2 regions of the Micromonospora sp. NBC_01412 genome follow, and region 1 is predicted to be linked to the other one. Evidence: riboswitches for the same ligand, from Rfam matches in the RefSeq annotation. Region 1 holds a riboswitch; the other holds the start of a gene.
The links. A riboswitch is a leader RNA that binds a small molecule or an ion and turns the genes downstream of it on or off. The one in region 1 is predicted to bind cyclic di-AMP.
Positions count from the first base shown of each region.

Region 2: linked by a shared signal. The riboswitch ahead of OG617_RS14375 (NlpC/P60 family protein) and the one ahead of OG617_RS24130 (C39 family peptidase) in region 1 are both predicted to bind cyclic di-AMP.

Region 1 covers NZ_CP109528.1:5,456,054-5,459,558, reverse strand. The annotation lists gene OG617_RS24140 (CDP-glycerol glycerophosphotransferase family protein) at 1-314, shown strand, start outside; gene OG617_RS24135 (alpha/beta fold hydrolase) at 384-1,118, opposite strand; gene OG617_RS24130 (C39 family peptidase) at 1,355-2,251, opposite strand; cyclic di-AMP (ydaO/yuaA leader) riboswitch at 2,441-2,582, opposite strand; gene OG617_RS24125 (hypothetical protein) at 2,916-3,505, opposite strand, start outside.
Region 2 covers NZ_CP109528.1:3,144,876-3,148,380, forward strand. The annotation lists gene OG617_RS14370 (N-acetylmuramoyl-L-alanine amidase) at 1-1,428, opposite strand, end outside; cyclic di-AMP (ydaO/yuaA leader) riboswitch at 1,640-1,780, shown strand; gene OG617_RS14375 (NlpC/P60 family protein) at 1,793-2,833, shown strand; gene dcd (dCTP deaminase) at 2,885-3,463, opposite strand.

The DNA.
Region 1 (3,505 bases):
CGGTCACGGACATGGGTGGCGACGGCGACCGGTTCGTCGAGCTGTTCCCCCTGGCCGGCTCCGGCTACGTGCTGCGGCGCGACGCGGCCAACCTCGACGAGGTGCTCGGCCACCTGCTCGACACCGACCCGCAGGCAACGGCCCGCTGGGCCACCCGCTCCCGCTACCTGGGCGACTTCCCCACCCAGCAGTACGCCGAGGCATTCCTGACGGCAGCCCGCCACGAACTGACCCCAACCTGGACCCCACCCACCCCCCGCCCAACCACCCCTCTTCCCTCTCACCCCCACCCCCACCCCCGACCCCCGCGTTGATCAAGAAGTTTGCGTCAGGGTTGGGCGCAGAGCCGACGGAAACCTCTTGATCAACGGGACCGTGTCCCGTCAGAGGTGGGGGGTCAGGAGGGATAGGACGGCGGCGGGGTTTTCGACGTGTGCGTTGTGGCCGAGGCCGGGCAGGGTGGCCGTCGGGACGGCCAGTTCCCCGAGTTGGGCGTCGGTGACCATGGGGTCGTGCTCGCCCCGGGCCAGGAGGACCGGGACGTCGACGGCGGCCAGCAGGGCGGGCAGATCCGGTGCGCCGACCCCGAAGACCGCGGGGTCCATGGCCAGCCGCCACCGGCCGCCCTCCCGGCGCAGCCCGGCGTCCACCACGGGATCGTCCGGGGCGACCAGCCCGGCCAGGCCGGACACCCGCAGGTAGCGGCGGGCCGCCTCGTCCCGGGAGGCCAACCAGGTCACGGGGCGGGCGGCCAGCTCGCGGGCCCGGTCCAGCTCGGTGGCCGACCAGGCGACCTTGATCCCGAGACCGACCACCGCGTCGACAGGCAGCCCTCGGCCGCGCGCGGCCAGCGCGAGGCCGACCACCCCGCCAAGCGAGTGCCCGAGCACCACGAGCCGGTCGCCGGGGCGCAGCCCCTCGGCCACCCGGTCGGCGAGCCCGGCGAAGGTGTAGACCGACGGCGCCGGCGACCAGCCGTGGCCGGCCAGGTCGGGCGCCAGCCACCGGCCAGGCCAGCGGCTCTCCAGCAGCGGCGCGCAGGGCAGCCACACCTCCCCCGTGCCGCCCATGCCGTGCAGCAGCAGAGCCACGCGCCGGGTACCCGTGTCGTCGGTCACGCAGCGCAGTGTCGCACCGCGCGGCCCGCCGGGCGAGAGGCCGGACCGGGACACGACACGGACCGGGGCGGGACACGACACGGACCCGGGCGGGACACGACACGGACCCGGGCGGACCGGGTCGGGGCACGGGCGGGGCGGGGTCGGACCGGGGCGGGCGACGGGCGGCCCGGCCGGGGTGAGACGGCACCGGCCCCGGCTCACAGGGTGAGCCGGGGCCGGTGGGGGGAGGGCGATCAGGCCGAGTAGCCCCTGGTCGCCGCCCAGTGCGCCAGGGCGGTGGTGCTGATCCAGTACGCCGGGACGGCCGGGTTCGCCGAGTCGGCGATCCGTACGGTGCTGCCGTTGTTGCGGTAGCCGACGACGGCGATGTAGTGGCCGCCGGGGAAGGAGTGCCAGCCGCCGTCGACGTCGGTGGCGTCGCCGGCGATGTTCACCACGACGCCGCGCCCGGCGCCGACCGCCGTCACCACGTCGGCCTGGAGCCGGTCGATCTGGGCCCGGGTGGCGGCGCCGCCCGGGATCATCCGGGTCCGGTACGGGTCGCCCTTGACCATCTCGTTGAGCACCCGGGTGGTGTCCTCGGCCGAGTTGGTGCCCATCTCGGTGGTGCCGAGGCGGCTGGCCAGCCCGTCCTGGTTGCTCCCGACGCCGGTGGCGGAGAGCGCGTTGCGAACCGCCGCGGGGCCGCAGTAGAAGTAGGTGGTCTGCGCCTGGTAGTCGTAGTCGAGGGACTTCGACGACGGCGGCTTCGGGGCGGCCGCCTTCGCCGTGGTCTGCTTCGGGGCCGCCTTGGTGGTCAGGTCGGGGTTCGGCGCGGCCGTGGTGGCGCTCGGCGACGGCGAGGCGCTGGGCGACGCGGTCGCGCCGACCCGGGCCTGGGCGCGGCTGGCCACGCCGTCGAGGCGGGGTGCGATCTCGGCCACGGCGGCGTTGGTGGTCTGCCGCGGGGCGGGGGTGTCGTCGGCGCCGGCCAGCAGCACACCGGTGCCGGAGGCCAGCAGGAGCGCCGCGGCCGAGCCGGCGACGACCTGGTACGGGCGCTCGGTGGCGAGACGTCGCAACTGCCGCTTGAGGTGGTCGTTCACGTGTTCCTCCACGGGGGTGGGGCGGAGAGCGGGGCACCCGGGCATGCGTCGTCGCACGGCGGCGCGGACGAGACGTCCACGGCCGGTGGGGACCGCTCTGGGAAGACGCCCGGTCAGCCGGGCGTACGGGCGGGTGCGCGGGTCAGCTCGTCAGCCCAGGGGCGACGGACGCGGGCACCATGGCGCCGCAGTGGAGGAACAACCGAGGGATGGGGTCGCGCTGCACGAGGATGGCACTCCTTCCGACACCGCCTACCGGGTTAGCTGACGGATTCGGGCGGGAAGATCGCCCTACCGCAGGCCGTGGCCCGCGGATTCACCCCACACTGCATTGGGTCCCCGGTTCGTGATGGTCACGATTGAGCGGGTCGGCGCGGCGTCGCCTCTTGCGATCGGGTACCGCACCGGACGGGCCGACATTACTGGCCGGTCGAAGCCCTGCCAACCCCCTCCCACCTGCCTAAACCCTCTCCGATCAACTTTCTTGCGGCACATTGGGAACTGACGTGACTCAATGGGATTACGGGCCTTCGGGGTGCCGCAGGGCGACAACCGGACGATTGGTCGTGATCGTCGGTGAGTTGTGTCGGCCGATCCACCCCGATGGGTCGACTGCCCGTTTACCCGAGCGACGTGACCGGCATCACCCAAGAAATCCGGGGCCGGCCACCGCGACGCCCGGATCGGGTCAGCTACCGCCCGGATCGGGTCAGCCGGCCCGGGCCGGACGCCAGCGGGCGGCGGGGACGATGCGGCCGGCCGCCGCCGTCGCTGCCCGGGGCGTGGGCGACCGGACGGGGCGGGCCCGCTCCGCAGCGGCGTACGCCTCGACGGCCAGCGTCCGGGCGGCCTCGGCGGCCAGCTCGGCGTCGCGCCAGGCCGCCCGCTCCCGGGCCACCGCCGCCCGGTGGCCGGCCTGCCTCCCGTCCCGCACCGCCCGGGCCAGCACGACCTCCTGCTGGGCCGGGTGCAGCCGGGGGTTCCAGCCGCCCCGGTGCGCGAAGACGTCGCAGAGCTGCCGGATGGACAGCTCGCCGCGCAGGTGGGCGGCCGTCGCGGCGTGGTGCAGCCAACGCTCCCGGGCGGCGTACTCGGCGGGGGTTCGGGGGGTGCGCGGCGCAGGCAGGGCCCCCGCGCCGGAGAAGCGCCGCGCGGCGGCCTCCGCCTCGTCGTACGCCTGCCAGGCCCGATCGAGGGCGTCCTGGGCGGCCAGCCACGCTTCGCGCCGCCGGCGGGCGGTCCGGGCGGCGCCGACGGCGGCCACCCCCACCTCCTCGGCGTACCGGCGCAGGTCGGTGG
Region 2 (3,505 bases), 2.3 Mb from region 1:
CGAGGAGCCGCGCGAGGGGCACGGCACGCCTGCCGTCACACAGCCGGTGAACGCCGGCCGGTTGGTGGCGAAGTCCGGGTCGATCCGCACCATGCCGGTCAGCGGGGTGCCGGTGTTGAGCTCCGGCGCGCGCAGCAGGTCGAAGTAGTGCGACCAGTCCCAGTACGGGCCCGGGTCCCAGTGCATCCCCCGCACGTTCGCCGCGACGGTGCCGGGAACGTTGTCGTGGCCGATGATGTGCTGCCGGTCCAGCGGGACGCCGTGCCGCAGCGCGAGGTACCGGACCAGCTTCGACGAGGTGCGGTACATCGCCTCGGTGTACCAGGTGCCCTGGGCGGCGAAGCCCTCGTGCTCCAGCCCGATCGACTTGGAGTTGATGTACCAGTTGCCGGCGTGCCAGGCCACGTCCTTGGTCTTCACGTGCTGGGCGATGTGCCCGTCCACCGAGCGCAGCGTGTAGTGCCAGCTCACGTAGGTCGGGTCCTGGACCATCCTGAGGGTGCTCGCGTAGCTGGCCTCGGTGTCGTGGATGAGGATGTACTCGACCTTCTGCCGCTTCGGCCGGTCGGAGAGGTCGTGGTTGCCGTAGTCGCCGGGGTCGGCGCCGAGCGACTGGTACGGCGCGGGGATCCACTCGCAGGAGATGCTCGACGGGCACTCCAGGCCGTCGGGGCGCTCCGGCAGGCGCAGGCCGAGCCGGTCCAGCCAGGACTTCTGCGGGGTCACCGCGCGGGCGGCGAGGGTCACCCGCTGCCCGTCGTCGGTCACCCGGCTCTCGCCGCCGGCGATGGTGCCGAAGACCTCGTCGGCGAAGGCCGCCGCCGCGTCGGCGCCGTCCGCGCCGGCGTACCGGGCGACCGCGCCGTACCAGGCCGCCGGGTCGGTGCCGGCCCCGACCGGGGCGCCGATCTGCCGCTGGTACGACGCGAGCAGCGCCGCCCCGCCCCGGATGTTCGTCGGCGCGTCGGCGCGCAGGGCCGCCTCGTCGGCCCCGGTGAGGGTGGCGGCGGTGTCCAGGGTCTGCAACGACTCGGCGGTCGGGGCCTCGTCGGCAGACGGCTGGGCGGCGGCGGGGGCCGGGCGGGAGTCGTCCCCCCGCGGGTCCTCGTCGCCGGAGTCGTGGTGGGTGCCGGTGGGCAGGCCGGTCACGTATTCGGCGTCGGTGAGGTGCATCGGCCCGTACCCCCCGCTGGTGCTGGGGGTGCCGGCGTTGGTGTCCCAGCGGGACTGGAGGTAGGAGACGCCGAGCAGGACGCTCTCCGGCACGCCGTACTCGGCGGCGGCGTTTGCGTACTGCTGCTGGCGGTCGGGGGTCTGGCCGGCTGCGGCCGGGGTGGCTACGGTACCGAGGGGCACGAGGGCCGTGGTGGCGGCCACGGCGGCACCGAGCAGGATCCGCCTGCTCGACGACGCGACAAAACGGGGCATTGAACCTCCCGAGTGGATGTTGATGAGGTCACCCTCCCGCCGTCGTCCTCCCGCGTCAATAGCTTTCCACCAGGCGTTTTGATGTGAAGGAAACTTCCACACGGTGGTGTGGTATGCCGTGTCACGGCCTGGCGGGTTGCGGATCGATAACGGACGTCTCTACTCTGGTCAATCGTCGGCCGGTAGCTGTACCGCCCAGCCGGGCGGTGACGGTCCGACACCGCCGAGTCGCCTCCGGGCGAGCCGGGGACCCAGGTACGCCGGGGTGAATCCGCAGCGCCGCTGCGGTAGGGCGCTCTCCCTTCCCGCCCGAACCCGTCAGCTAACCTGGTAGGCGGTCAGGGAAGAAGGAGAACGGAGCCCGGTGGCACACCATGCCCCGCGGCGCCCGTCACGCCGGTCGGCGCTCGCCGACCGGATGCCGGCCGCGCCGCGCCCACGCTGGTCACGCTTCACCACCGCCCTCGCCGCCCTGGCCGGCGCCGCCGTCGTCCTGACCGGCGCCCCGATCGCGGCCCACGCCGACCCCTCGGTCGCCGAGATCGAGCGGCAGATCGACCAGGACTGGAACAAGCTCGAACCGCTCATCGAGCGGCACAACGCCACCCGCCAGGACCTCGCCCTCAAGCGCCGGCAGGCCGACGCGCTCGCCAAGCAGATCGGGCCGCTGCAACGCCGGGTCGACGAGGCGATGGACAAGGTCAGCGGCCTCGCCGTCGAGGCGTACAAGAGTGAGAACCTCTCGGCGGTGAACGCGCTGCTCGGCAGCCGCTCGCCCGGTCAGATGATGGGGCAGTTGGAGCTGCTCGACCAGTTCGCCGAGCGCCAGCAGCGCGACGTCCGGGCGGTCATCGACCTCCGCGACGAACTGGACGCGAAGAAGAAGCCGCTGGACGAGATGGTCACCCAGCTCGCCCGCACCGAGGCGCAGCTCGCCGCCAAGCGGAAGCAGATCAACGCCGAGATCGACCGGCTCCAGAAGCTGCGGCTCAAGGTGTACGGCAACGGCGGTGGCGGCGCGCTGCGGCCCGCCCCCTGCCCGGCTGCCTACCCGGGCGGCGGCGCGGGGGTCGCGGTGAAGTTCGCCTGCGCCCAGATCGGCAAGCCCTACGTCTGGGGCGCCGAAGGTCCCAACTCGTACGACTGCTCCGGCCTGATGCTCGCGGCCTGGGCCAAGGCCGGCGTGTCGCTGCCGCACAACGCGGCCCAGCAGCGGTCGGTGACCGCCCGGGTGAGCCGCGCCGACCTGCGCCCCGGCGACCTTGTCTTCTACTACGCCGACCTGCACCACGTCGGCATGTACGTCGGCAACGGCTGGGTGGTGCACGCCTCCCAGGCCGGCCAGCCCGTCAAGATGAAGCGCGTCGACGACGGCCAGATCAACAGCTACGGCCGCCCCGACTGAGCGGCGAGGGGCCCGTTCTGCGGGACGGGCCCCTCGACCACGCCCGCGCCGTCAGCGGGTGGGCCAGGTGTGCCAGTTCTGCCAGGAGCGGCTCGGGGTCGGGCCGCGCTGGCCCTGGTACCGCGAGCCGTACACCTTCGACCCGTACGGGTGCTCGGCCGGCGAGGAGAGCCGGAAGATGCAGAGCTGGCCGATCTTCATGCCCGGCCAGAGCGTGATCGGCAGGTTCGCCACGTTGGACAGCTCCAGCGTGACGTGACCGGAGAATCCCGGGTCGATGAACCCGGCGGTCGAGTGGGTGAGCAGCCCGAGCCGGCCCAGCGAGCTCTTGCCCTCCAGCCGGCCCGCGAGCTGGTCGCCGAGCGAGATCACCTCCAGCGTGGAGGCGAGCACGAACTCTCCCGGGTGCAGCACGTACGGCTCGCCGTCGGGCACCTCGACCGCCGAGGTCAGGTCGTCCTGCTGCACCGACGGGTCGATGTGCGTGTAGAGGTGGTTGTTGAAGACCCGAAAGAGCTTGTCGAGGCGCACGTCGATGCTCGACGGCTGTACCAGGGTGGGCTCGAACGGCTCCAGCGCGAGCGTGCCAGCCTTCAGCTCGCTGACGAGATCGCGGTCGGAGAGCAGCATCGCCACACCATAGCGACCCTGGTCGGTGGGCCTGTCATCGCC